4 regions of the Micromonospora sp. ANENR4 genome follow, and region 1 is predicted to be linked to each of the others. Evidence: riboswitches for the same ligand, from Rfam matches in the RefSeq annotation. Region 1 holds a riboswitch; each other region holds the start of a gene.
What was found. A riboswitch is a leader RNA that binds a small molecule or an ion and turns the genes downstream of it on or off. The one in region 1 is predicted to bind cyclic di-AMP.
Positions count from the first base shown of each region.

Region 2: linked by a shared signal. The riboswitch ahead of IRY44_RS05465 (transglycosylase family protein) and the one ahead of IRY44_RS14285 (C39 family peptidase) in region 1 are both predicted to bind cyclic di-AMP.
Region 3: linked by a shared signal. The riboswitch ahead of IRY44_RS02575 (hypothetical protein) and the one ahead of IRY44_RS14285 (C39 family peptidase) in region 1 are both predicted to bind cyclic di-AMP.
Region 4: linked by a shared signal. The riboswitch ahead of IRY44_RS22600 (hypothetical protein) and the one ahead of IRY44_RS14285 (C39 family peptidase) in region 1 are both predicted to bind cyclic di-AMP.

Region 1 is NZ_JADKYQ010000007.1:168,973-175,898, forward strand. It holds gene IRY44_RS14265 (polysaccharide pyruvyl transferase family protein) at 1-2, opposite strand, end outside; gene IRY44_RS14270 (acyltransferase) at 159-1,376, shown strand; gene IRY44_RS14275 (hypothetical protein) at 1,457-1,801, shown strand; gene IRY44_RS14280 (hypothetical protein) at 1,934-2,698, shown strand; cyclic di-AMP (ydaO/yuaA leader) riboswitch at 3,007-3,149, shown strand; gene IRY44_RS14285 (C39 family peptidase) at 3,355-4,188, shown strand; gene IRY44_RS14290 (alpha/beta fold hydrolase) at 4,441-5,187, shown strand; gene IRY44_RS14295 (CDP-glycerol glycerophosphotransferase family protein) at 5,225-6,901, opposite strand; gene IRY44_RS14300 (bifunctional cytidylyltransferase/SDR family oxidoreductase) at 6,920-6,926, opposite strand, start outside.
Region 2 is NZ_JADKYQ010000002.1:483,100-490,025, forward strand. It holds gene htpG (molecular chaperone HtpG) at 1-1,627, shown strand, start outside; gene IRY44_RS05450 (SDR family oxidoreductase) at 2,237-2,935, opposite strand; gene IRY44_RS05455 (helix-turn-helix domain-containing protein) at 2,967-3,443, opposite strand; gene IRY44_RS05460 (LLM class flavin-dependent oxidoreductase) at 3,491-5,053, opposite strand; cyclic di-AMP (ydaO/yuaA leader) riboswitch at 5,225-5,370, shown strand; gene IRY44_RS05465 (transglycosylase family protein) at 5,369-6,013, shown strand; gene IRY44_RS05470 (YbaB/EbfC family nucleoid-associated protein) at 6,199-6,648, shown strand; gene IRY44_RS05475 (M4 family metallopeptidase) at 6,724-6,926, opposite strand, start outside.
Region 3 is NZ_JADKYQ010000001.1:527,218-534,143, reverse strand. It holds gene IRY44_RS02580 (carbonic anhydrase) at 20-673, shown strand; gene IRY44_RS02575 (hypothetical protein) at 731-1,759, opposite strand; cyclic di-AMP (ydaO/yuaA leader) riboswitch at 1,763-1,894, opposite strand; gene IRY44_RS02570 (YibE/F family protein) at 2,049-3,323, opposite strand; gene IRY44_RS02565 (SHOCT domain-containing protein) at 3,487-3,696, opposite strand; gene IRY44_RS02560 (metal-sensitive transcriptional regulator) at 3,822-4,121, opposite strand; gene IRY44_RS02555 (heavy-metal-associated domain-containing protein) at 4,202-4,408, shown strand; gene IRY44_RS02550 (hypothetical protein) at 4,445-5,416, shown strand; gene IRY44_RS02545 (cation-translocating P-type ATPase) at 5,434-6,926, shown strand, end outside.
Region 4 is NZ_JADKYQ010000013.1:28,288-35,213, reverse strand. It holds gene IRY44_RS22615 (hypothetical protein) at 1-126, opposite strand, end outside; gene IRY44_RS22610 (STAS domain-containing protein) at 546-905, shown strand; gene IRY44_RS22605 (SRPBCC family protein) at 1,007-1,459, shown strand; gene IRY44_RS22600 (hypothetical protein) at 1,485-2,564, opposite strand; cyclic di-AMP (ydaO/yuaA leader) riboswitch at 2,569-2,699, opposite strand; gene IRY44_RS22595 (cation diffusion facilitator family transporter) at 2,844-3,758, opposite strand; gene IRY44_RS22590 (AAA family ATPase) at 3,850-5,967, opposite strand; gene IRY44_RS22585 (alpha/beta fold hydrolase) at 6,092-6,926, opposite strand, start outside.

The sequences.
Region 1 (6,926 bases):
ATCCGGTTTCGCTCACCTTCCGTACGGCACGGCGTGCGGGCGGGAGCCGGGTGGGTGCCCGCGCGTGCAGAACGGAAATCCTATCCGCCGCCGCTGTGGAGCCGAGCGGACGTCGGCTCGCCGGGAACGTCCCGGTTGCCCGGGGTAGGGTGCCCGGAATGACCAGCGCGCCGACCGTCACCCGTGCCCCGCGACTGCCGTCGCTGACCGGATTGCGGTGGGTGGCCGCGCTGCTGGTCTTCGGCTTCCACGCCGGGACGATGGGGATCGTCGCCGAGCCGCACCTGAAGCCCCTGGTCGACAAGGCGTTCAGTCTGGGCCTGTCCGGCGTCGAGTTCTTCTTCATCCTCAGCGGGTTCGTGCTGGTCTGGTCGTACCGGGACGGGGAGCGCGCGTGGACGTTCCTGCGCCGCCGGTTCGCCAAGATCTACCCGAACCACGTGGTGACGTTCGTCGCCGCGCTGGCGGTAGCGGCCTGGTTCGCCGACCCGATCGTGCCGTGGGCCGCGATCGCCAACTTCTTCCTGGTCCAGGCGTGGATCCCGCTGGGCGGCTACTTCTACAGCATCAACAACGTGAGCTGGTCGCTCTCCTGCGAGCTGGCCTTCTACCTGTGCCTGCCACTCGTGGTGCCGTGGCTGCGCCGGGCCCGTACCGGGGTGCTGCGGACCGTACTGGTCGCGGCGCCGCTGCTCATCCTGGCGCTGTGGCCCGGCCAGCAGCTCGTCCCGGAGGAGCAGCGGTGGTGGTTCACCCAGATCTTCCCGGTGACCCGCTCGCTGGAGTTCTGGATGGGCGTGGCCGCCGCCGAGCTGATGCGCCGGCACCGCTGGCGTGGCCCGAACCTCGCCGTCGCCACCGGCATCTTCGTCACCACCTGGGTGGTCGCCGCGCTGTGGATCCCGGCCGAGTTCTGGGCGGCGCTGCTCGCTGTCGCGTACCTCCTGGTCATCGCCGCCGCGGCGGACGCCGACGTGCGCGGCCGGCCCACCCCCTGGCGGTCCCGGGCGATGGTCTGGCTCGGCGAGGTGTCGTTCGCCTTCTACCTGGTGCACGTGCTGGTCATGGTCACCGTGCTGCGGCTGACCGGGCACTGGGGGACCGGCCTGCCCGGCTGGCGCGGCCCGCTCGCGGTGCTGGGCTTCCTGGTGATCACGCTCGCGCTGGCCGCCGCGCTGCACCGCTGGGTGGAGACACCGATGATGCGCCTGCTCGGCCCGTCCCGCCGGGCCCGCGCGGCGTCGCCCGCACCGGCTGTGCCGGCTCCGCGCACGCCCGCCGAGGCCGCCACCGGGCCCGCCTCCGACGGGGGCGCGGCGTCCGTCACCGGTCCGGCCGAGGACATCGAGTACGCCGGGCGGCGTCGCCCGCACTGACACGCGCACACGTCGGCCGGTCGATCCGCGACACGCCGTACGGCGGTGCGTTCGTGGGGGTTCGGCGGTAATTTGTACCCGTGCTTCCGATCGCGCTCACCTGCCCCGTGTGGTGGGTGGCGCGCTGGACCGCCCGGATGCTCGCCAGTCTCGCCGTGGTCGTCGCCTGTTCGTTCGGCGCCGCCACGCTGCCGGCCGGTGTCGCCGCTGCCGCCCCGGCCCCGGCGGTCGCCGTCTCGGCGTACCCGGTCACGGGCACCTCGACCGCCGTGCGGCCGGAGGTCGACCGCGTGGCCGAGCGGCAGGCCCTCCCCGCCGGGGTGCCGGCGCCCGCGCCCCGGGCAGCCGCCCCGGCCGCACCGCAGCCGGTCCCGGCCGGACGGGCCGCCGCACCGGCCGGCCCGCGGGCCCCGCCCGCCCGCTGACCCGCTCACGGGCCGCGCCCGTCCTCCGCACCCACTCGCACGTCATCCCCGCACCCGCCCCGGCGGCCACCGGCCCGCCCCGGCGAGGTCGTGCGGGTCCTCCCGCCAGGTCCTTCCCGTGAGGTGCCGACCATGTCCCAGACCGCTCTGTACCACTTCCTCACCTCCGTGCCCGAGGCCGCCGCCATCTGGTCCTTCCTCCTGCTGCTCGCCCTCGGCCTGCTCGCCGCCCTCGTCGCCCGGCCCGAACGCGACCCCGTGCCGGAGGCCGCCCCCGAACCGGCCGACGCCGACGCCGCCCGCCGCGACGACCTGATCCGGTACGCCGAGGAGGTCGCGGTGGCCGCCGCCGGAGCCGCCCAGACGGCCCGTCGCCGCCGGGAGCGGTGGCTGGCCGCGCAGGACGAGGCGGACCGGGCCTGGACCGCGTACGACGAGGCGGACGCCGCCGCCCGCCGCCTCGCCGGTGCCGCCGCGCTGCCCGCCCCGCGCACGCCGCGCACCCCCGCCGAGTACGCGGCCCGGGAGCGCTGGCTGCACCACGCCGCCATGACGGCGCACTGGCGGGGCGACCTGACCGCCCGTCAGCTCGCCGACGTGCTGGCCCGCCGCAACGGGTGGGATCCCCGCCGGCACCCGGCCGAGCAGGAGATCCTGCTGGCCCGCACCGTCCGGGACGGGCGCCGGGCCGGATGGGAGAGCGCCGCCGCGCGGGAGCGGACGGCCTGGCGGGACGCGGAACTGGCCGCCGAGGCCGCCCGGACGCTCGCCGCCGAGGCGTACGCGGCCACCGCCGCGCTGCGGCCCGCCCCGGCGTACCGGAGCGCGACGGCGAGCGCCGTGCCGGTGGCCGCGACGGTCCGCAACGCCCGCTGGCGCCCGGCCCGGGTCGGCTGAGACGACCGTCTCGACCGAATCGTTACCCGGAATATGGTGAGCCCGGTCACCCGGGCCGCCGAAACGGGCGCCGGGCGCAGAACGGGTCATCGAGTCCCGCGATTGCCGGTCGGGTGCTCGCCGTCTGTCCGCTTTCCGCCGCCGGGCGCCGTCGAAACTGCTTGTCCCATTGAGCGAAGTCAGTAACCGGGTGTTCCGAAATCCGTTACCGCGGATCACGTTTACGCAGGTGGGAGCGCTTGGCATGGGACATACCCACCGGTAGTGTCGGCGCGTCCGATGCGGTAATCGATCGCCGACGGCGACGCCGCACCGACCCGCCTAATCGTGTTCCACGAACCGGGGACCCATGAGCACCATCGGGGTGAATCCGCGGGCCGACGGCCCGCGGTAGGGCGTACTTCCCGCCCGAATCCGTCAGCTAACCCGGTCGGCGGCCACGGAAGGAGCAACCCCTCTTGCCCACCCCTCGATCGTCCCCCCGCCTCCACGGCGAAGCGGTGCCCGCGCGCGCCTGACGCGCGACCGGCAACCGCCCCCTGGGCGCCCGGCATCACGGGCGTTCCCGATCCCCCGGCCATCCGGCCCCGCCAGCACGTGTGAGTTCCTCCGCGTGCCGGGCCGGCGTGCGCCGCTCACGCCCCGTGGAGGATTTCGTGAAGCACCACCTGAAGCGTCAGCTGCGACGGATCGTCACCGAACGCCCGTACCAGATCATCGCCGGATCGGCCGCCGCGCTCGTGCTGGCCGCCGGTGCCGGAACCGTCGCCACCGCCGGTGACGACGCCCCGGTCCAGGAGAACACCGCCGCGGTCGCCGACCTCGGCTCCGCCCGTCTCGGCGAGCAGCCCGCCAGCCGCGGCGAGGCCCGCATCGCCGTACCGCCCAGCGCCTCCGCCGCGCCCAGCGCGTCGCCGAGCGCCTCCCCGTCCGCGAAGGCCACGGCGGACCCGGACACCACGCCCAAGGCCAAGCCGAAGCCGCCGTCGAGCAAGTCGCTCGACTACGACTACCAGGCGCAGATCAACTACTTCTACTGCGGCCCGGCCGCCGTGCGCAACGCGCTCAGCGCCGCCGGCATCGAGCGCAGCCAGGACGCGCTCGCCGGTCCTCTCGGCACCACCGAGATGGGCACCAACTCCGCCGAGGACACCACCCGGGTGCTCAACCAGCAGGTCAAGGGCAACCCGTACCGGACCCGCATGATTCCCGGCTCGGCCACCCCGGCCCAGATGGACCGCCTCCAGGCCGACGTGGTCGAGGCGATCAGCAACGGCCGCGGGGTCGTCGCGAACGTCGCCGGTACGGCCACCGACACCAACGGCGGCTGGCACTCGTTCCCGGGCGGCCACTACGTCGCCGTGGTCGGCTACAAGGACGACGGCCGGACCGTGCGGATCGCCGACTCGGCCGACCCGTCGCTGCCGTCGTACTGGGTCACCACGATCGACCTGGCGCACTGGATCGCCAGCCGCGGCTACTCCGCCTGACCGTCCCGCACACCCGAAGGCCGGCACCCCACCCGGGGCGCCGGCCTTCCTCGTCCCGCCCCCGCCCTCACGCCGTCTTGGCGCGCCGATCTTGGACTTGTGGCACCCAGTATGCCCGGCTCGCCCGCTATGGAAGGTGCCACAACTCCAAGATCGAGGGTGAGGGCGGCGTGTGGGCGGCCGGAGCCGCAGCGAGGGGGTCGGCGGGGTTCGGTCTCGCGTGTCCGGGGCGGGCGGTGGCAGACTGCGCCAATGGGCGATGCGACGGGGAAGCGGCACCTGATTCTCCTGCACGGCATGGGTGCCACCGGCGAGGTGTGGCTGCCCTGGGCGCCGCTGCTGGAACGCCGCTGGCCCGGCCGCTGGCTCGCCCCCGACCTGGCCGGTCACGGCTGGTCACCGCCGCTGCCCGGCTACTCGTTCGAGGCGCTGGCCCAGCGCGTGGTGGACGGGCTCGGGCCGGTGCGGCTCGGCCCCGACGACCGGCTGGTGCTGCTCGGGCACTCGCTCGGCGGGGTGGTGGCGCTGGCGCTCGCGGCCCGGCAGAGCGGGCTCCCGGTCGACGCGGTGGTCGGGCTCGGCATCAAGGCGGTCTGGTCGCCGGCCGAGCTGGCGAAGTCGGCGGAACTGGCCGCCCGGCCGGTCACCTGGTTCGCCACCCGGGACGAGGCGGCCCGGCGCTACCTGCGGGTATCAGGGCTCGCCGGGCTGTTCGCCCCGGACCACCCGGTGGTGGACGCGGGATTGCGGCGGGAGGACGGCCGCTGGCGGCTCGCGATGGACCCGGCCGCGTTCGCGGTCGGGGAGCCCCGGCTGCCGGTGCTGCTGGCGGCCACCGGTGTACCGGTGCTGCTGGCCCGCGGCGAGGCGGATCCGATGGTGACCGACGCGCAGCTCAAGGAGCTGGGCGTGCCGGTGGCGACGCTGCCGGGACTGGGCCACAACGCGCACGTCGAGGACCCGGAGGCGGTGCTCGCCCTGCTCGACCCGTACCTCTGAACGGGCGAGCCGGCCCGCGACGGGCCGGCTCGCGCTTCTAGCGGGCCGCGCGCGGCCCCGGGACCGCCCAGTCGGGTTCCAGTTGCCGGCGGGCGGCGGAGAGGAACGCCTCGGCGTAGGCGTCGGCGGGGAAGTCGCCCAGGTAGCGGGTACGCGCCGCCCAGCGCTGTGCCGCCTTCGGGTCGGCGTCCAGCAGGTCGGTGAGCACCTCGTCCACGTTTGACATGTCGCGCCGCAGCACGTAGCCGGACGCCGCGAGCGGGAACCGCTCGACGAAGTGCTCGCCGTCGGCGCCGGTGTCGGTGACCGCGTACGGCTTGCCGGAGTAGAGCCAGTCGGAGATGACCCCGGAGACGTCGGAGACCAGCGCGTCGGCGCGGTTGACGCACTCGGTGAGCGTCAGCTCGCGGCTCGCGGCGGCGCCGAACAGGTGCGGCCGGCCGGTCTTCGCACGGTCGGCGGCGAGCAGTTCGGTGAGGCGGGCGAGCTGGCGGGCCGAGGCCGGGTTCTTGCCGGTGTACGGGTGGGCGCGCAGGATCACCACGGCACCCCTGTCGATCAGCCGGCGGATCAGCGTCTCGGCCACCGGCAGCGAGCAGTAGTTGGCGTCGGCGTGGTGCCCGGTCCAGGTGGGCGTGTAGAGGACCGTCGGGTGCGCCGGCGGGGTGACCGGCTCCCGGCGTACCTCGATGGCCTCGACCTGGGGGCGGCCGACCACGACGAACTTGTCGGCGGGGATCTCCACGCCGGCGCGGGCGTACCTGTCGATCGCGGCCTGACCGGCCACGAAGATCTTGTCGAAGATGGCCGAGACCGGGTTGGCGCTGGGGGCCTTGTCGCTGTCGCCGTGGTGCAGCTGCACGTGGGTGAGCCGGCTGAACCGGATCAGGTGGGCGTTCTTCGCGCCGTGGTTGACGTAGAACGCGACCCGCAGGCTGGGCACCAGCGCCTCGTCCAGCGCCTTCAGCGTGGGGCAGAGGACCACCGGGGCGCGGGTGGCGGCGGCCACCGCGGGCAGGAGCTCCGGCTCGCGCAGCACCACCATGAACGGGCGGCCGATCCGTTCCAGGTACGGCAGCCACATGGTGACCTGGTACTCCGAGCCGGGCGGGGCGGAGAAGTGCAGCACGAACTCGGGCTGGTGGCGGCGCAGCGCCCGGCCGACCGGTCCACCTCCGGCTGGTGGCCGGAACCGGCGCCGGGCGAGGTCCAGCGCGACCGCCCCGCATCCGGCGCCGACCAGCAGCGCGGCGACCAGCGCGGTCCAGGCGGGCAGCGTCAGGGCGGCGGCGAGCGCCACCACGGCGAGCAGCACCAGCAGCGCGTCGCCGAGCCGGGCGGCGACCACTGGTGTCCACGTGCGGACCGGGAGGTTCGCCGCGCGGATCTCCAGCGCGCCGGCCTGCCGCAGCGGGCCGACCAGCAGCACCAGCCCGAGCAGCACCAGTGCGGTGGCGGTGAGCGCCGGGTCGAAGCCGTCGTCGAGGCGCCGGGCGTAGCCGACCAGGATGCCGGCGGCCACGAGCACCGTCTCGGCGAGCCCGTCGGCGGACGGCCGGACGCGGCGCTCCCAGGCGGTGGCGGCCAGCGCCGCGACCGCCAGGGCCAGGCCCCAGCCGGTGGCGCCGGTGAGCGCCACGACGAGGAAGGCCAGCACCGCCAGCCCGGTGGTCAGCACCCGGGCGAGCAGCTTGCGGACCAGGTCACCACGCATCTGGTCGTCCCGTCGGGTTCAGGCG
Region 2 (6,926 bases), on a different contig from region 1:
CGAGGTGGTCGGCCTGATCGGCACGATCGCCAAGTCGGGCACCGCCGAGCTGCTGCGCAAGCTGCGCGAGTCCGCCGACGCCGCCGCGTCCCAGGAGCTGATCGGCCAGTTCGGCGTCGGTTTCTACGCCACGTTCATGGTCGCCGACAAGGTGACGCTGCTGACCCGCCGCGCCGGGCAGTCCGGCGGCACCCGCTGGGAGTCCGCGGGCGAGGGCACGTACTCGATCGAGGAGGTCGAGGACGCCCCCCAGGGCACCTCGGTCACGCTGCACCTCAAGCCCGTCGACACCGAGGACAACCTGCACGACTACACCGCCGAGTGGACGATCCGCGAGATCGTCAAGCGGTACTCCGACTTCATCTCGTGGCCGATCCGGATGACAGTCGACAAGCCCGGCGAGGACGGCGCCACCACCCGCGAGGAGCAGACGCTCAACTCGATGAAGGCGCTCTGGGCGCGCTCGCGGGACGAGGTCGACGAGGCCGAGTACAAGGAGTTCTACCGGCACGTCGCGCACGACTGGGCCGACCCGCTCGAGACGATCCACATGCGCGGCGAGGGCACCTTCGAGTACGAGGCGCTGCTGTTCCTGCCCTCGCACGCCCCGCTCGACCTGTTCTCCCCGCAGGGCCGCCGCGGTGTGCAGCTCTACGTCAAGCGCGTGTTCATCATGGACGACTGCGACGCGCTGATGCCCAACTACCTGCGCTTCGTCAAGGGCGTGGTGGACGCGCACGACCTGTCGCTGAACATCTCCCGGGAGATCCTCCAGCAGGACCGGCAGATCCGCGCGGTGCGCCGCCGGCTGGTCAAGAAGGTGCTCGCCACGCTCAAGGACATGTCCGCCGAGTCGTACCGCACGTTCTGGACCGAGTTCGGCGCGGTGGTCAAGGAGGGTCTGCTGGAGGACCCGGACAACACCGAGACGCTGCTGGAGCTGGTCCGGGCCGCCAGCACCCATGACCCGGCCGAGCCGACCACGCTGCGCGACTACGTGGAGCGGATGAAGGACGGCCAGAGCGAGATCTACTACGCCACCGGCGAGAACCGGGCCACCATCGAGAACTCGCCGCACCTGGAGGCGTTCCGCGCCAAGGGCTACGAGGTGCTGATCCTCACCGACCCGGTGGACGAGGTGTGGGTCGAGCGCGTCGGCGCGTACGACGGGAAGACCCTGCGCTCGGTCGCCAAGGGGCAGGTGGACCTGGAGACCGAGGAGGAGAAGGAGAAGGCCGAGGCCGAGCGGCAGGAGTACGCCGACCTGCTCACGTTCCTCGGCGGCGCGCTGGCCGACAGCGTCAAGGAGGTGCGGCTGTCCACCCGGCTGACCACCTCGCCGGCCTGCGTGGTGGGCGACGCGCACGACATGACGCCGACGCTGGAGAAGATGTACCGGGCGATGGGCCAGGAGGTGCCGCAGATCAAGCGGATCCTGGAGCTGAACCCGGCCCACCCGCTGGTCACCGGGCTGCGCAAGGCGCACGGCGAGGGCGGCGACACGGCCGCGCTGACCGAGACCGCCGAGCTGCTGTACGGCATGGCGTTGCTGGCCGAGGGCGGCGAGCTGGCCGACCCGGCCCGGTTCACCCGCATCCTCGCCGACCGCCTGGCCCGCGGGCTGTAGCCCCACCCCGACCCGGTTCGCCCGACCAACCCCGGCGGGCCGGCGTGATCGACTCCATGACGCCGAGGTGGCGGTATCGGCATGCCTCCGATACCGCCACCTCGCCGAGCCGGTGTCGACCCCGCTCGGAAAGTCGATGGTCGGGCGGGTGTCGGGTCAGCTGATGATCCACTCCAGCTCGCCGAAGTGGTGGTATCGGACGAGCTCTGACCCCGCCATTTCGCCGTACTGGTGATGATCACGGTGGGTATCCCAGACTGGGGAAGATCGATCCCACCTGGAGGGATGCCCGGGGCGGTGAGGGCTTCCGCCCGCATCGGCAGGGCTGCCCCGGTGCACAGGTGTGGGTCGGGGTGGATGGCGGAGCGCCGCTGTTGATCGACTGTGCCCGGGCGGTAGTCGTGGCAGCCGCTTGATCGACACCACTGCGCCGAAGTGGCGGCATCCCACGGGCTCTGACCCGGCCACCTCGGCGAGCTGGTGTCGATGACGCTGGGGTGTCCCAAAGTGGGGGAGGCTGGTCCCAGATGGAGGGACCTCGGGCGGTAGTTGTGGCAGCGGAACTGTCTTGCCGAGGTGGCGCCGCCACCTCGGCGACGACGGGTCGGCTCAGGGGAGCGCTGGGTAGAGCGCTGCCACCCCGCCGGACAGCCCCGCCTGGACCCGGCGGGCCACGTCGTCGGCCAGGATCTCGTAGCTGTCGGACTCGATGCCGTCGGCGGCGAGCCGGGCGACGTCGGCCGGGTGCGCCTTCGGGCCGGGGACGGCGGCGGCCATCTCGGTGTCCATGTAGCCCACGTGCAGGCCGGCGACGCGGACGCCCCGGCCGGCCAGCTCCAGGCGCAGGGCGTTCGTCATCGACCACTCGGCGGCCTTGGCCGCGCCGTACGCGCCGACGCCGGGGAACGTGAACCAGGACAGCGCGGACAGCACGTTCAGGATCGTGCCGCCGCCGTTCGCGGCGATCCGGGGCGCGAACGCCCGTACCACCGACAGTGTGCCGAGGTAGTGCGTCTCCAGCTCCAGCCGGATCTTGTCGAGGTCGCCGTCGAGCAGGTCGGTGCCGGTGCTCACGCCCGCGTTGTTGACGAGCAGCGTCACGTCACCGGCCCGCTCCGCGGCGGCGGCGACCGACGCGGGGTCGGTGACGTCCAGGCGCACCGGGGTAACGCCGGGCAGGTCCACGGTGTCCGGGTTGCGGGCGGCGGCCCAGACGGTGGCGCCGCGCGCGGCGAGTTCGGCGGCCAGGTGCCGGCCGAAGCCGCGGTTGGCGCCGGTGACCAGGGCGGTGCTTCCAGCGATCTTCATGTGTCGCTCCGAGGTGTGGTGAGGGAGGGAGTCAGGCGGACAGCAGGCCCGGACCGGGCAGGACGGCGAGCTCACCGGGCGGTACGTCGTGCCCGGCGTCGCAGCGCAGCCGGGCGTGCACCGGGGCGCCACACTCGTCGTGGGCCACCCGGACCGCCGGGCCCGCCTCGTCGGCGGCGTACGTGTCGCCCCACTGCCGCAGCGCGACCAGCACCGGGATCAGGTCGCTGCCCTTGGCGGTGAGCACGTACTCGTCGCGGGTGCGCTGCCCGGGCTCGCGGTAGGGACGCCGGTCGAGCAGCCCGTCGGCGACGAGCTGCTTGAGGCGAGCGGCGGCCACCGGCTCGCTGACGCCGACCCGCCGGGCGAAGTCGTCGAAGCGGCGGGTGCCGAACGACGCCTCCCGCAGCAGGAGCAGCGTGGTGCGGTTGCCGACCACCTCCAGCGCCCGGGCGATCGAGCAGTTGGCGGTGGACCAGGAGTCACGCTGCGCGAGGAGGTCCGTCATGGCGTCAACGGTACCCACCTGACTTAGGAAAGCAAAAGCCAGCTACCTCACAGCTGGCCGGGGAAGAATCCGTGCCGGGCCAGCGGCTCGACGATCTGGTGCTCCTCGTACGACAGGTGCGACAGCAGCGTGTCGGTGAGCAGGTCCACCGCCTCCTGGAGTCCGGTGAAGTCGCCGGGCCGGCGGACCAGCTCCACGAGCGCCCGGTCGACGCTCTCCACCACGCCGTGGATCACCACGTGCTCCTCCTCCAGGCGGTCCAGCACCGCCGCCAGCCCGGCCTCGGAGCGGCGCAGGTGCGGGAAGATCGAGGCGTCCTCCAGCCCGTGGTGCTGGGTGACCATCGTGCAGTACGCCGCGCAGTACGCCCCGAGCGTCCAGTTGTTCTGCCGCATGGTCATCTCGTTCAGCGCGGCCCGCGCCCGGCCCGGCGTGACAGAGCCCTGCTTGACCTGTTCCAGCAGGTCGCGCACCTGGGCCAGCTCCTGGCGCAGGTGGTCGTGCACGTCCACCAGGTGCTGGCCGGCGGCCTGTCCGCGGGCCGGGTAGACGTGCCCGGCCGGCGGCGGCGGGGCGCTCGGGCGGGTGGACTCGTCCCACGGGCGGCGCGCGCTCAGGCGTACCCCCGGGTCGGGGGTGGGGGTGACGCCGAGCGTGCTCGGGCCGCCGGCGGAGGTCTGCTCGTCGGCGGCCGTGCGGGTTCCGCCGGCGGGCGCGGCGCGCTCGGCGGCGACCAGCTCCCGCACGGCGGGCGCGACCTCCTGGCCGAAGATCTGGATCGCGCGCGGCTCGTCGCTGCCGAGGATGAACGTGGTGATGCCGTGCTCCAGGGTGAGCCCGGCCAGCTCCTCCACCCACTGCTCCGGCGGCCCGGCCAGGAAACCGGCCGACGAGCGGGCGAACGTGCCGGTCACGTTGAGCATGCGGCGGATCGCGGCCGGGTCGCGTCCCGCGGCCGCCGCGCCCTCGTCGACCAGCGCGTTGAGGGCGGGCAGCTCGTCGGGGCCCTTCGGCAGGTACGACAGGGACGGCAGCCAGCCGTCCGCGGCGCGGCCGACCAGGCGCAGCATGCGCGGCTTGTACGCGCCGACCCAGATGCCCACCGGGTGCGCGGGCGCCGGGCCACGCTTGGCGCCGACCACCCGGTAGTGCTCGCCGTCGACGCGGATCATGCCGCGACGGTCGGTGTCCCAGACCTCGCGGATCACCCGGATCGCCTCGTCGAGGGCCTCGACGGCGGCGCCGGGGGACAGGCGTCGCCCGCCGGCCGCCTCGATCGCGTCCCAGAACGCGCCCGCGCCGAGCCCGAGCTCGACCCGGCCGCCGGTGAGCAGGTCCAGGCTGGCGACGCTGCGGGCCAGCACCACCGGCTGGCGCAACGGCAGGTTGAGGACGTTTCCGGCCAGGCGGACACGTTCGGTCGCGGCGGCCACGTAGGACATCAGCGTCCAGGTGTCCAGGAAGCCCGGCTGGTAGGGGTGGTCCTGGAACGTGACCAGGTCCAGCCCGACCTGCTCGCAGAGCCGGGCCAGCGCCACCACCTGGTCGGGCTGCGCGGCGGCGGGGGTGATGAAGCCGCCGAAGGTCAGCTCGTGTCCGTGATCGGTCATCCGTCAAGCCCTCCCGTGATCTTGCCTGGCCCTGCCACCGTAGCGCCGCCGCCGGTCGCCCGGCCGGGTGAAGAGCGTCACAAGAAGTGGACGATCGTCGCAAATCGCTCCTAGCGTCGGTTTCGTTCGCAGACGCGGACACCGAGTGCCGGAAACGCCAAATCCCGCCGCCGGCCCCGGTAACCGAACCTCGTGCGGGAGCGGGGGAACCACACGTTCCACGGTGCATCGTCACCTCGGGGTGAAGCCGCCACCGGCGGCCGGGCTCCTCGGCCCGAACCCGACAGCTCACCTCGTCGGCGTGGAGGAATCCACATGGCAACTGAATACTCAGCCCGAAGCCGCCGTACCGCTCTCGGGGCGGTCCTGGCCGGCGCCGCCGTCGGCGCCGCGACCCTCTTCGGCCCGGCCGCTCCGGCCAGCGCGGGCGTCAACTGGGACGCGGTCGCGCGCTGCGAGTCCGGCGGCAACTGGAAGATCAACACCGGTAACGGCTACTACGGCGGGCTCCAGTTCTCCCGCGCCACCTGGAACGGCTACGGCGGCCAGAAGTACGCCGCGCGCGCCGACCTGGCCAGCCGGTCCGAGCAGATCGCCGTGGCGGAGAAGGTGCTGCGCGGCCAGGGCATCGGCGCGTGGCCGGTCTGCGGCAAGAAGGGCGGCTCGGCGAGCGCGGCGACCCGGTCCGAGCGGGCGACCACGAAGGCGGCACCGAAGAAGGCGGCGCCGAAGCGGGCCGCCGCGACGAAGGCCGCGCCGGAACGCGCCACGACGAAGGCGGTGCCGCGGCCGTCCTCCGCTGCCGGGACGTACGTGGTCCGGCGCGGGGACACGCTGTCGGAGATCGCCGTGGCGCAGCGCGTCGACGGCGGCTGGCGTGCCCTGCACGAGCGCAACCGGGCAGTGGTCGGCGACGACCCGGGCCTGATCTTCCCCGGTCAGCAGCTGCGCCTGCGCTGACCTCGTCCGAGCGCCCGGCCGGTTCGCCCCGGCCGGGCGCTCGGCCGTCCGCGACACGCCGCGTGGCCGGTGTCCGGCCTGCTCGCGGGGCCGGGACGCGACCCGGACCGGCCGGTGACCGCGATTCGTCGGAGCCGGTTGCTAGGGTCACGCATGCTCGGCTAAGACGTGAAGAAAGCGCGGATATGACCAACGACCCGTTCTCGGCGGCCGCGAGCATCGACGAGCTGCTGACCCGCACGCAGCAGGCGCTCACCGCGATGCGCTCCCGGGCCTCGGCGCATGCCGACGGCGAGCCGGGTGAGCTGCTGTTCGCCGAGGGCACCGCAGCCGGCGGCCGGGTTCGCGCGGTCGCCGTCCAGGGTGGCCGGCTCGAGTCCGTGACGATCGACCCGGAGCTGGCCGGCGAGCCCCTCGACGTCCTCTGCGGACACCTCGTCACCGCCGCCAACGCCGCGCTGTCCGAGCTGGACGACCGGGTCAGCGCGTCGGCCCGGGCCGACGCCGACGCGCTCGCCGCCCGCCTCGGCAACATGGGCGACCAGGCCGAGCTGTTCGGCCGCGCGATGCACGAGGCGGCCGCGCGGATCCACCGCGACCGCGGTGCCGGGTCCCGGGCCGGGCGCGCGGTCTGACCCGACCGCACACGCCCCGGCACGACGAGGCGGCCGGCCGCCGGGAGGACGACGACCGGCCGCGCTACGCCACTGTCAGCTCAGGGTGACCGCGGTGTCGTCGACGACGAAGGACGTCTGCAACGAGCTGTCCTCCACGCCGGTGAACGAGATGGTCACCGTGGTGCCCGCCAGCGAAGAGATGTCGAAGGACCGCTGCACGTAGCCGGTGGCCTTGTTCAGGTTGGAGTAGGTGGCCAGCGTGGTGCTGCCCGCCTTGACGGTGAGCTTGTCGTACG
Region 3 (6,926 bases), on a different contig from region 1:
GGTAGACGAGGTGAGGGACATGACGCCGAGCACCCCGGAACAGGCACTGACCGAGCTGCGTGCCGGTAATCACCGGTTCGTCACGGGCGTCCCGCAGCATCCGAATCAGGACGCCGGGCACCGGGCGGCGGTGGCCGACGGCCAGCACCCGTTCGCGGTGATCGTCGGCTGCTCCGACTCGCGACTCGCCGCCGAGATCATCTTCGACCGCGGTCTCGGTGACCTCTTCGTGGTGCGTACCGCCGGGCACACCGCCGGGCCGGAGGTGCTCGGCAGCGTCGAGTACGCCGTCACCGTGCTGGGCACGCCGCTCGTGGTGGTGCTCGGGCACGACTCGTGCGGCGCGGTCCAGGCCGCCCGGGAGGGGGTCCGGACCGGCGCCGCCCCGGCCGGTCACCTGGGCGCGGTGGTGGACGCGGTCTCGCCGAGCCTGCTGCGAGCCGCCCGCCAGGGCGTCGAGGACCTCGACGGCATCATCGACGTCCACATCGCGCAGACCGTGGAGACGCTGCTGGCCCGGTCCGCCGTGCTGGCCGAGCGGGTGGCCGCCGGGCGCTGCACGGTGGTGGGCATGTCGTACCGGCTCGCCGGTGGCGAGGTGCGGACCGTGGCGCAGTCCCCGGCCCCGCTGCCCGCCCCGGCCGCGCCCGCCGACCCGGCGCTGGCGGGCTGACCCGTACGGACGAGAAAAAGGGCCGCCCTCGGGCGGCCCTTTTTCGTGGTGCCCGGATCAGAGCAGCGACATGTGGACGTGGTCGGTGTGGTTCGACGGCCCGCTGTACGAACTCCAGCCGGTGGCCGGGAACCAGATCTGCCGGTTCCAGATGACGTAGTAGATGCCCAGCCGGTCGGCGTTGCGGATGAGGAACGCGGCCACCTCGTTGCCGTACCGGCGGGTGTCGTTGTTGTGCCAGGGCGCGAAGCCGCTGTTCTGGAGCGACCAGTCGCACGCCTTGCCCTTGGGGTGCTCCCACGGCCCGCCGGGCCGGTAGCAGCCCACGAAGCGCTTGAAGCCGGCGCGCCGGACCTCCTTGTACGCGTGCAGCGTGCGCGGCGTGACGCAGCCCGAGGTGGTCGGGTCGTCCTCGCTGCACGACTCGGCCTTCCACCCGCCGTCGGAAGTGCGGCCGGGAGCGATCTTGGCGACCGGTGAGGTGGCGGAGACCAGGCCGCCGGTGAAGCCGAGACCGCCGACGAGCTTCAGTGCGCGCTCGGCCTGCACCTTCTCGCGCTCCATCGCGTTCTTCTGCTTCTCCTGCTCACGCACCTCGGCGTCGAGCGCGATCTTGGCCTGCTCGGCGCGGGTCTTGACCGCGTTGATGGCGGCCAGGCGCTGCGCGTTGAGGAGGTTCAGCTCGTCCAGGGCGTTGACCCGGCGGACGAACGAGTCGGGGGAGTTGCTCTCCAACAGCATCGCCATCGCACCCATCCGGCCGGTCCGGTAGGACTGGGCGGCGAGCTGGTTGACCTGCGGGCTGAGCGCGTCGAGTTCGGCCTGTGCCGTCTTCACCTCGGCCGCCAGCCGCCGCTGGCGGTCCTGGGACTTGGCGAGCTTCGCCTTGGCCTGGAGGAAGTTCCGGTTGGCGGAGTCGATCGCCTCGGTGATGAGTGGCGGATCGCCGTCCTCCTCGTGGCCCGAGGGGGTGCCGGGGGCCGCCGCGGCGGGGGCCGCGGTCGCCGGGTTCGGGCCGGCCAGCACTGCTAGCGAGGCCAGCACGGCCACCACGGGTGTCAGCCAGCGGCGCAGGGGTGCCGTCACAGTGTTCCCTTCCGTCGGCCGCCGACCGGGTTAGCTGACGGGTTCGGGACGGAAGTGGCCCCTACCGCTGTCGCGGATTCACCCCATGTACCTGGTTCCCCGGTTCGCCCGTGGGCGATTGGGCGGCGGCACCGCTGGCGCCGGTGCGCGCCTTCGGCGGTGACCGGCAGCGAGGTTACCTGACAGCACTCGTGAGGATCTACGTCCGGAAGCCGACCAATAGCGAGATTTCGCCGTGGCACACCGTGACCAGCGTCGCGTTTAGATTCGATGGTCACGCTGCGGAGTGTCACCATGCGGCCTCCGTACTCTTCCCGCCGCCGAGCGCCTCCAGTGCGTCGTCCCGTCCGGCCGGCGGCCGGGGCGCGGCGGGCGCCGGCTCCGCGCCGGGCGAGCGCCGCCCGGCGGTGGTCACGATCGCGGCCAGTCCGGTCGTCAGCGGTACGGCGGCGATCAGGCCGAGCGTCGCCACCGCGCTGCGGACGATCTCCTGGGCGAGGAACTCACTGGTGAGGATCTCGCTCACCGGGCGGGAGTCGGCGACCAGGAGGAGCAGCAGCGGCAGTGAGGCGCCCGCGTACGCCAGCACGATGGTGTTGACGGTGGACGCGATGTGGGCCCGGCCGACCCGGGTCGCGGCCCGGTAGAGCTGCCGCCGGGACAGTCCGGGGTTGGCGTGCGCCAGTTCGGTGACGGTGGCCGCCTGGGTGACCGTGACGTCGTCCAGCACGCCCAGCGAGCCGATGATGATGCCGGCCAGAAGCAGTCCGTGCAGGTCCACGCCGCCCTGGAACATGGACAGCGTGGTGGCGTCCTCGCTGCCGAAGCCGGTCAGGTGGGTGGCGGACGTGGCGAGCAGGCCGAGCACGCCGGTGACCACCAGGCTGCCGAGCGTGCCGAGCACCGCGACGGACGTCTGTGCGGTGATCCCGTGGGTCAGGTAGAGCACCACGAACATGATCAACGCGGCGCCGACGATCGCGACGAGCAGCGGCGGCTGGCCGGCGCCGATACCAGGCAGCACGAAGCCGAGCAGGATGGCGAAGCTGGCCACCAGGCCGCCGAGCGCGGCGAGCCCGCGCCACCGGCCGAACGCCACGATCGCGGCGGCGAACAGCACCATCAGCCAGATCAGCGGCGTACCGCGCTGGTGCTCGGCGATGTTGTAGGACTTCACCGCCGGGTCGGCCGGGTCGGTCAGTTCGACCAGGACGACCTCGTCGCCGACCGCGACCCGGGGCGCGCCCGGCCCGGCCGGGATCGGCGTCTCGACCTGCCGGCCCGCGTCCGGGCCCTGCTCGGCGGTGACCGTCACCGTGCCGCACGGGCCACCGCCGCCCTCCGGGGCCTCCGGCGTCGGCGGGCAGGGCTCGGTGACCACCCGGGTCACCGTGCCGTGGTAGCGGGGGACGTCCGCGCCGCCGACCGGCTCCCGGTCCTGCCGGGGCCAGAGCACCAGCGCCGCGATCACGGTGAGCGCGAACAGCGGCACCACCACGGCGACGAGCAGCCGTCGTACGCCCGGCGGCGCGGCGGGTGCGGGGCGGGTGTGGTCGGCACCCATGAGGTCTCTCCCAACGGTCGCGGCGACGCCTGGTCCGCCGGACCGGTCTGGTCACCCGGCCGGGGCGGACGTGTCGACCACGTCCGGGTCGTCGCCCGCACATGGTAGGCAGCCCGGCCGTCCGGTCCCGCACACCGTGGCCGTTGACGCTCGCCCCGCGTGGTCAGGCCAGGCCGGCCCGGCGTCGCCGGTACTCGTCCTCGTCGATCTCGCCACGGGCGTACCGCTCGTCCAGGATGCGCCGCGCCGTCGTCGGGCCCAGGTACTGCGGGCCGGTCCACCGCACGGCCGCCCAGACGAGCCCCGCCAGCACGGCGAGCACCAGCAGGGACCAGATCCACATCCAGCCCATCATCGGGCTCTGCCACATCATCGGGCCGCCCTCCGTCCGTCACCGCGGGTCCGCCGGGCCGGCCTGCCCGCCACGTCGACGGTACGTCCGCCCGGGTGCGCCGGCACGGGTCGATGTGCCCTGGTCCGAGGGTCGGAGGTCCCCGCTCAGCCGCGCTTCATCAGGCGGCCGACGGCGGCCATCATCTCGGTCGCCATCTCGTCGGCCCGGCCCTCGGCGGCGCCCTCGTGCATGCAGTGCCGGGCGTGGCCGTCGAGCAGACCCAGGCCGACCTTGTCCAGCGCCGCCTGGATGGCCGAGATCTGGGTCAGCACGTCGATGCAGTAACGGTCGTCCTCGACCATCTTCTCGATGCCACGGACCTGGCCCTCGATCCGGCGGAGCCGGGCGAGGAGTTGGTCCTTGCTGGCGGTGTAGCCCCGGGTCGGGCTGGACGGCGCGGTCATGAAACCGAGGATAGCGTACCCCTCGGGGGTATGCTAACGTTCGGAACGTACCCCTGGGGGGTATCAGATCGGAGGGCGAGATGGAGACCACCTACCAGGTGAACGGCATGACCTGCGGGCACTGCGTCAACTCGGTGAGCACCGAGCTGAGCGCACTTCCGGGCGTCACCGACGTCCAGGTCGACCTGGCCGGCGGCCGGGTCACCGTCACCAGTCAGAACCCGCTGGACGTGGACGCGGTCCGCGCGGCGGTCGACGAGGCCGGCTACGACCTCGTCGGTGCGTGACGGGTCCGGCGGACCCGCGACAACCGAGGAGACACCATGAACACGGCGACGAAGCTCAGCGGCTTCGCGCTCGGCCTCGTGGCGGTGTTCGGCGCGGCGTACGGGATCGGCAACCTGGCCGATCCCGTCGCCCCGGCCGCCGAGACCCGACACGACGACACCGACAGCGAACACGGGGCCGGCGACACCGGCCACGGTGACGAGAGTGGCGCCTCCGCGCACCTGCCCGGCGGGCTGCTCGTCTCCGAGCGTGGCTACACGTTCCAGCCCGCCGACGCCCCGGCCGGGCAGTTCGCCTTCCGGATCACCGGCCCGGACGGCGCACCGGTCACCCGCTTCGAGGTGGCCCACGACAAGCGCATGCACCTGATCGTCGCCCGCCGGGACCTGTCCGGGTTCCGGCACGTCCACCCGGAGATGGCCGGCGACGGCACCTGGCGGGTCGCCTCACCGCTCGGCGGCCCCGGCGTCTGGCGGGCGTTCGCCGACTTCACCCCCGAAGGCGGCGAGCCGCTGACGCTCGGCCTGGACGTCACGGTCCCCGGCGAGCTGACCGCCCGGCCGCTGCCCGCGCCGGCGACCAGCACCACAGTCGACGGCTACACGGTCACCCTGACCGGCACGCCGGAGCCCGGCCGGACCAGCCGGCTCACGCTCTCCGTCAGCCGCGACGGGCGGCCGGTCACCGACCTTGCGCCCTACCTCGGCGCGTACGGCCACCTGGTGGCGCTGCGGCAGGGCGACCTGGCGTACCTGCACGTGCACCCGGAGGGCACGCCCGGCGACGGGCGCACACCTGCCGGTCCGGCGGTCACGTTCGCCGCCGAGGTGCCCTCGGCCGGGGCGTACCGTCTCTACCTGGACTTCCGGCACGGCGACGCGGTGCACACCGCCGAGTTCACCGTCCTCGCCGGCGACCGGACCGCGCCGCCGCCCGCCGCGCCGGCATCCACCACCGCACCGACCCCGGACGCCGGACACGGCACTCCGGGGCACGGGCACAGTTGAGCGCCGGAGGTGCCGCGATGACTGCCACGGGAAAGGCGCTGCCCACCGCGCCGAACCTGATCGAACTGGCGATCGGCGGGATGACCTGCGCGTCCTGCGCCGCCCGGATCGAGAAGAAGCTCAACCGGATGGACGGCGTCGAGGCGACGGTGAACTACGCCACCGAGAAGGCCACCGTCCGGTACGCCGACGACATCGCGCCGGCCGACCTGATCGCCACCGTCGAGAAGACCGGCTACACCGCCGTGGTGCCGCCGCCGCCCGAGCAGGCGGAGGCGGCAGCGGCCGGGGAGCCGGTGGACGAGCTGCGCACCGCGCGTACCCGGCTCTGGGTCTCCGCCGTGCTCACAGTGCCGGTGATCGTGCTCGCCATGGTTCCGGCCTGGCAGTTCGACTACTGGCAGTGGGCCTCGCTCACGCTGGCCGCCCCGGTGGTGGTCTGGGGCGGGCTGCCGTTCCACCGCGCCGCACTGGTCAACCTGCGGCACGGTGCGGCGACCATGGACACGCTCGTCTCGCTCGGCACGCTGGCCGCATTCGGCTGGTCGCTGTGGGCGCTGTTCCTCGGCGACGCCGGCATGCCCGGGATGAAACACCCGTTCAGCCTCGACATCACCCGCGGCGACGGCGCCGGCAACATCTACCTGGAGGCCGCCGCCGGGGTGACCGTGTTCATCCTGGCCGGGCGGTACTTCGAGGCCCGCTCCAAGCGCACCGCCGGGTCGGCGCTGCGCGCCCTGCTCGAACTCGGCGCCAAGGACGTGGCGGTGCTGCGCGACGGGCAGGAGACCCGGATCCCGGTCGGCCGGCTCGCGGTCGGGGACCGGTTCGTGGTCCGGCCCGGCGAGAAGGTCGCCACGGACGGTGTGGTCGAGGAGGGTACGTCGGCGGTCGACGCCAGCATGCTCACCGGCGAGTCGGTGCCGGTCGAGGTGGGCCAGGGCGACGCCGTGGTCGGCGCCACGGTGAACGCCGGCGGGCGCCTGGTGGTCCGCGCCACCCGGGTCGGCGGGGATACCCAGCTCGCCCAGATGGCACGGCTGGTGGAGCAGGCACAGACCGGCAAGGCGGCGGTGCAGCGGCTCGCCGACCGGATCTCCGGCGTGTTCGTACCGATCGTGATCGCGCTGGCCGCCGGCACGCTCGGCTGGTGGCTCGGCACCGGCTCCGGGCCGACCGCCGCGTTCACCGCCGCGGTGGCCGTCCTGATCATCGCCTGCCCGTGCGCGCTCGGCCTGGCCACCCCGACCGCGCTGCTCGTCGGCACCGGCCGTGGCGCGCAGCTCGGCGTGCTGATCAAGGGGCCGGAGGTGCTGGAGTCCACCCGCCGGGTCGACACCGTGGTGCTGGACAAGACCGGCACCGTCACCACCGGCCGGATGGCGCTGGCCGAGGTGCTGCCCGCCGACGGCGAGGACGCCGACGAACTGCTCCGGGTGGCCGGCGCGCTGGAGGCCGCCTCCGAGCACCCGATCGCGCGGGCCGTCGCCGAGGCCGCGGCCGAAGCCGG
Region 4 (6,926 bases), on a different contig from region 1:
GGCGGTCCGGGTGGCGTCGCGCACGCTGTCACCGGCGGAACCGACGGCGGAGAGCAGGTTCTGCCACGCCTGGTCGGCGACCCGCTCGGCCTTGCCCCGGCGGTCCAGCAGGTTGGATCCGAACATCGTTCTACCTCCTCGGGTGCCGAAGGCCGGCGGCCACTTCGGACTCCGGTGTCCATCCGGCGGGTTCACTGTCTCGGGCAGTGCCCCACCGGCGCACGCGGCAAACCCACGGGGTGGTGCCGGGCCGTGAGCAGCGAACGGGACGAACCACCCGAACGCGCCGGGACCGGTGCCGACGGGACGTGCGTGCGCCAGCTACCCTGGTCGGCGGATCGGCGGGCCCGCCCGGTCGCACGGTTGGCCGCGGCCCGCCGTACAGGGGAAACTGGAACCCGGAGGTCCGGATTGGGTACGCCCAGGTGTGCCCAGTTCGCGAATTGCTCATCCCGGGGGGTGGCGACCGGGCCGTTGGAGGAATACTCTCGGTCGCGGCCCGCGTACTGATGAGGCGCCCGTCATGGGCGAGTGGAGGTGCTCGCGTGAGCCTGTCGATCGTGAAGTCGGTGCGGCCGGGTGGTGTCGTCCAGATCGCGCCCCGTGGGGAGATCGACGTCGACACCGCGTACGAGGTGCGGGAAGCGATCGCCGAGGTGCTCGCGAAGGGCCGTCCCGCGCGGATCGAGCTGAACATGCGGCTCGTCACGTTCATCGACTCGGTCGGTATCAGCGCCATGGTCGCGGGTTTCCAGACCTGCGAGGTCAGCGGCGTCAAGCTCGTGGTCACCGAGCCGAGCCGGTTCGTGCACCGGCAGCTCTGGGTGACCGGCCTGCTCGGCCTGTTCGGCGCGCCCGAGCCGTGGTTCGCCGACGACACCCCCGAGGTGCTGCCCGGCGCCTGAGCGCCGTTCACACCCCCTGCGGCCAGGGGACCTTCTACCCGTTGCCAGTCCGGCGTCGGTACGGGACGATCGTCGCGACGCACGACGGCGAGGGGGCCCGCTTGCAGAGCAGCGACAGCTTCAGCTACACCGTGCAGGCCCGGTGCACCCGGGCCGAAGCGGTGGCCCTGCTGGGTGACCTGAGTCGCCAGGGTGAGCTGCATCCGCTGATCGTCCGGGTCCGGAAGCTGCCGGCCCGGCCGGGCGCGCTGGCCAGCTATGCGATCACCGACCGGCTGCAACTCGGCCCGCTGCACTTCCCGGTCACGTACCAGGCGGACGTGCTCGTCGCGGGCGAGGACGAGGTCGTCACCGTGGCGCGGCAGCAACCCGCGACGACCGTCCGCAACCACACCCGCCTGCGCGACGAGCCGGACGGCACGGTACGCATCGACGTGGAGATCACGCTCACCGCGCCGGCGCCGCTGTTCGGGTACGCGTTCCGCCAGGCCCGGGCGGCTCACCTTGGCCTGGCGGCTCGCCTCGGCGCGACCCTGGAGGGCCGGCCGGTCTGATCCGGCCGACCCTGCAGGGGCGTGCTCAGTACACCGACAGGTGCACGTGGTTGGTGTGGTCGCTGGACGGGTCGCCGTTGCCGCCGCTGTACGACTTCCACCCGCTGCTGGGCAGCCAGATCTGCTTGAACCAGATCACGTAGAGCACGGCGAGCGGGTCGGCGTTGCGCACGAAGTACGCGGCCAGGTTGTTGCCGTACGTCCGGTCACCGCCGGTGGCCACGCCGCCGAAGCCGCTCTTCTGCGCGGCGAAGTCGCAGGCCCGCCCCTTCGGATGCTCACCCGAGCCGCTCGGCCGGTGGCACGAGACGTACCTGGTGAAGCCGGCCGCCTTCGCCTGTTGCAGCGCGTGCAGCGTGCGCGGCGTGATGCAGCCGTTCGCCGGCGTCGGGTCGTTGACGCTGCACGACTCCGACGGCCAGGAGCCGTCCGAGTTGCGCGGCGCCGGCTTCGCGTTCTTGCTGGAGGTGCCCTGGACGCTGCCGCCGCCGCCGCTGCTGCTGCGCGACGCGCGGTCGTTCGCCACCTCCAGGGCGCGCTCGGCCTGTTCCTTGCGCTTGGCCATCACCGTCACCTGCTTGCGCTGCTCGAGGATCTCCCCGTCGAGCTGGGCGCGGGTGCGGGTGGCCTCGTCGCGGGTGGCGATCAGGTCGCGCAGCGTGCGGTCCTCGTGCGCGGCGACCTGTTCCAGGGCGGCGGCCCGGTCCATGAAGCCCTCCGGGCTGCTGCTGCCGAGCAGCGCCCCGGCGGTGCCCAGGCGGCCGTTGCGGTACGCCACGACGGCGATCTCGCCGACCTTGGCGTCGCGGACGGCAAGCTCGGCGCCGACCGTCTTGAGCTGGTCGTTGAGCTGTTTCTGGCGGGTCACCGACCGGTTCAGCGCGGCCTTCGCCTCCAGCCAGCCCTTGCTGGCCGCGTCGAGCTGGGCGCGCAGTTCCGGCGTGCCGCCCTCGTCGTCGCCGCCGGGCGCGGCGGCGAGCAGGCCGGTCGCCGGCGCCGCGGAGGCGGGGGAGACCGGAACGGTCGCGACGCCGAGGGTCAGCGTCGCGACGAGCAGGGCCGCCAACCGGGCGGCCGTCCGTCGTACAGGTGCCACTGGGGGCATTCACACGTCCTTCCGTCAACGCCGACCGGGTTAGCTGACGGGTTCGGGACGGAAGATCCCTACCGCTGACGCGGATGCACCCCACGTACGTGGTTCCCCGGCTCGTCCCTGCGGACGATTAGGCGACGGCCGCCCCACCGGGGCCGGGTGGCGTCCGCGGGTGCGGCCGCGACCGAGACTACCGGCGCTGCCCGGGCGCGGCTCCGTCGAGCAACGCCACTAGGCGGGGCAAAACCGGCATAAGACTACATTAGTCCCAGTGATTTAAGCGTGTCCTAATCACCACTCGGTCTTGCCGCACACTCCGGCCGACGCTCCGGGTTCGACCTGCAACGTGGCGTGATCGATGGAGAAGTCCTCGTGCAGGGCGGCCCGCGCGGCGGCCAGCACCCCGGCCGGGTCCGCGCCCGGGTCGGTGGTCAGGTGCGCCGAGGCCACCTCCATGCCCGAGGTGAGGGTCCAGACGTGCAGGTCGTGCACCTCGGCCACGCCCGGTACGGCGGCCAGCCGGTCGTGCACGGCGGTGACCTGGAGGTGCTCCGGCGCGGCCTGCACCAGGATGCGCAGCGCGGCCCGGCCGAGCCGCCAGGTGCGCGGCAGGATGAACACGCCGATGCCGACGGCGACGAGTGGGTCGGCCCACCACCAGTCGGTGACCGCGATGACCAGCGCGGCGGCGATCACGCCGAGCGAGCCGAGCAGGTCGCCGAGCACCTCCAGGTACGCCCCGCGCAGGTTGATGCTCTCCTTCGACCCGGCGCGCAGCAGCGCGAACGCGACGATGTTGGCGAGCAGGCCGAGTACCGCCACCACGAGCATCGGTCCGGCCAGCACCTCCGGCGGCTCGCCGAACCGGCGTACCGCCTCGACCAGGACGTAGATGGCGACGGCACCGAGCAGGACGGCGTTGGCGAGGGCGGCGAGCACCTCCAGCCGGTAGAGCCCGAACGTGCGCTGCGGGTCGGTGCCGGCCCGGCGGGTGGCGGTGATCGCCGCGAGGGCCATGCCGATGCCGAGGACGTCGGTGAACATGTGCCCGGCGTCGGAGAGCAGCGCCAGCGAGCCGGTGGTGAAGGCGGCCACCGCCTCGACCACCATCAGGGCGGCGAGCAGCGCGAACGCGGCCCAGAGGCGGCCTGCGTGGCGGTGTGCCGCATTGGCCACCGCGCCGCTGTGGTCATGACCTGCGCCCACGCCAACACCCTCCCTGCCGCGTACCGGCCCGGCCCAATGTATGTTCACATCGCTATGTATGCAAGTGAACTGTGGGTGGCGGCGGGGCCGGTCACCCCACCGGGTCGAGCGTGGTGAGGCGCTGCGTCGCCCGGGACAGCGCCACGTAGAGCGTGCGGACGCCCGAGCCGGGGTCGGCCCGGATCTCGCCCGGCGCCACCAGCACCACGCCGTCGTACTCCATGCCCTTGGCCTGGAGGCTGGTGACGACCTGGAGCCGGCCCGCGCCGAGCGCGCCCAGCCAGCCGGCCACCTCGTCCCGGCGCGGCACCGGCGTGATCACGCCGACGGTGCCCTCCACCTGCGCGAGCAGCGCCTCGGCCGCCTCGACGGTGGCCGCCGGCAGGTCGGCGGCGGGCACTGTGCGCTCGACCGGCGGCACGCCCGTGGACCGCACCGCGTCGGGCAGCGGCAGGTCCGGGTAGAGGCGGCGGATCTCCGCCGCCGCCACCGCGAAGATCTCCGCCGAGTTGCGGTAGTTGGTGGTCAGCTCGTAGCGGTGCCGCTTACGCCGGCCCAGCGCCTGGTCACGGGCCCGGTCCAGCTCCTGCGGGTCGCCGGTCCAGGCGGTCTGCGCCGGGTCACCGACCACCGTCCAGGACGCCAGCCGGCCGCGCCGGCCGATCATCCGCCACTGCATCGGCGAGACGTCCTGCGACTCGTCCACCACCACGTGCGCGTAGTCGCGGTAGTCGGCCGGACGCTCCCGCGCCGCCGCGCGGGCGGCGCGCTGCCGGTCGGCGTACGTGCTCAGCTCGCGCACGCCACCGGCGAGCTGGTACGGGTCGCGCTTGGGCCGGGCCCGCTGCACCGGCTTGCCGAGCAACGCGTCCAGCTCGTCCAGCAGCGCGATGTCGGCCACCGTCAGCCCCTCGGTCGCAAGCGTCCGGTACGCGTCGCCGAGCAGCCGGATCTCCGCCGAGGAGAGGATCCCCCCGGCGTAGCGGCGCAGCCGGTCCGGGCGGGCCAGCCAGTCCAGCACGTGCCGCGGGTGCAGCCGGGGCCACCACGCCTTGAGGAACTCGCGGAACTCGGGCCGCCCGATGATCTCGTCCTCGAATGCGGGCTGCTCCGGCAGGCGTCCCACCCGCAGCGTGCGGGCCTGCGCGTAGAGCGCGGCGAGCACCGCGTCGAACGCCGCCCGGCGTACCTCGTTGCGGCGCGCCCCACGGCCCAGCGTCCGCTCCCGGATCGCGTCCAGCGCGGGACGTTCCAGGCGCAGCAACTCGCCCCGGTACAGCAGGCGCAGCTCGGCCGGGGAGTCCGGCACCGCGTCGCGGACCGCGCGTTCCAGCACCCGGCGCATCCGCAGCGATCCCTTCACCGCCGCCACGTCCGGCGGGTCGGTGCGGGACGCGGACAGGCCGGGGAACAGCGAGCCGAGCGAGTGCAGCGTGGCGGTCTCCTCGCCGAGCGAGGGCAGCACCGAGGCGATGTACTCGACGAACACACCGGACGGGCCGACCACCAGGATGCCGCCGCCGGCGTACCGGGCCCGGTCGGAGTAGAGCAGGTATGCCGCCCGGTGCAGCGCCACCGCCGTCTTGCCGGTGCCCGGGCCGCCGGAGACGATCGTGACGCCGTTGCCGGGGGAGCGGATCGCCTCGTCCTGCTCGCGCTGGATGGTGGCGACGATGTCCCGCATGCCCCGGCCGGTGGCCCGGGACAGCGTGGCCAGCAGCGCCCCGTCGCCGACCACCGCCATGTCCGGCGGCGCGGCCTCCGGGTCCAGCAGGTCGTCCTCGATCCGGGTGACCTTCTCGGAGGCGGACTGGATCGTGCGCCGGCGCACCACGCCGCGCGGCTCGGCCGGTGTCGCCTGGTAGAACGCGGCGGCAGCGGGCGCCCGCCAGTCCACCACCAGCGTCTCCGCGTCCACGCCCCGCACCCCGAGGCGGCCGACGTGCAGCACCTGCCCGGTACGCAGGTCCAGCCGCCCGAACACGAGCCCCTCGTGCTCGGCGTCCAGCACGTGTCGGCGCTGGGCGGCGTGGAAGACCATCGCGTCCCGCTCGACAAGCGCGCCGAAGTTCCCGACCCGGGCCAGCCGGTAGCCCTCCCGCTCGGCGTCGGCCGCCGACCGGCGCAGTTCGGCCAGCCGGGCGTACACCCGGTCGAGGTGGCGCTGCTCGGCGGCGATCTCCCGGTCCAGCGTGGTCTGGTCGGTCAACGCGGATGCTCCTGTGTTCGGAGGGCACGACGGGCTGAATGAGGGTACGGGCCGCCGGCAACCGGCACGCCGGGGCATGCCGCGCACGTGGCGTACGTCGGTGCCGCCCGGAGGTGGGGAACGCTCAGAGGCGGGTCGCGGGACGGGCGGCCAGCACCCGGTCCAGCACGCCGGTGAGGGCCGCGTTCACCTCGTCGGGGCGCTCCATCATCAGCATGTGCCCGGCACCCGGGCAGACGGTCAGCTCCGTGCTGGGCAGCGCCGACGCGATCGACTCGGCGCAGGGCGGCGGCGTGAGCCGGTCCCGGTCGCCGACCAGCGCGGCGGCCGGCAGCCCGCCGAGCGCGGCGAGCGTATCCAGCCGGTGCTGGGCGCCGATCGAGGCGCGGAAACCGCCGATCGAGCGCAGCGTGGCCCGGGCCACCGCGGAGGTGACCAACCGGATGTCCGCCGGGTCGCAGCGGTCGCCGAACAGCATCCAGCGAATGCTCGGGCGCAGCGCGCGCAGCAGCGCGTGCGGGGGCCGCCAGCCGCCGCAGCGGGCCAGCACCCCGGCGCCTGTCGTCTCGGCCAGGCGGATCAGCCGGGTGATCCGGGGGGACAGACCGTACGCGGTGTGCGTGTGTCCCTCGGCGGTGGTGGAGACGAACACCAGACCGGCGGTACGCGCGGCGAACCGGTCGGGGTGGCGGTGGGCGTACTCCATCACCGTCATCCCGCCCATCGAGTGCCCGACCAGGACGACCGGACCGGACGGGACGATCTCGTCGACCACCGCCGCCAGGTCGTCACCGAGCTGGGCGAGGGTGGCGTCGCGCAGCGCCAGGCAGCTCGACCGGCCGTGGCCGCGCGCGTCGTAGGTGACCAGGCGGACCCGGCCGCCGAAGCGTTCCCGCAGCTCGGCGACCTGACGGTGCCAGCTGCGCCCGTCGAGCGTCCAGCCGTGCAGCAGGACGGCG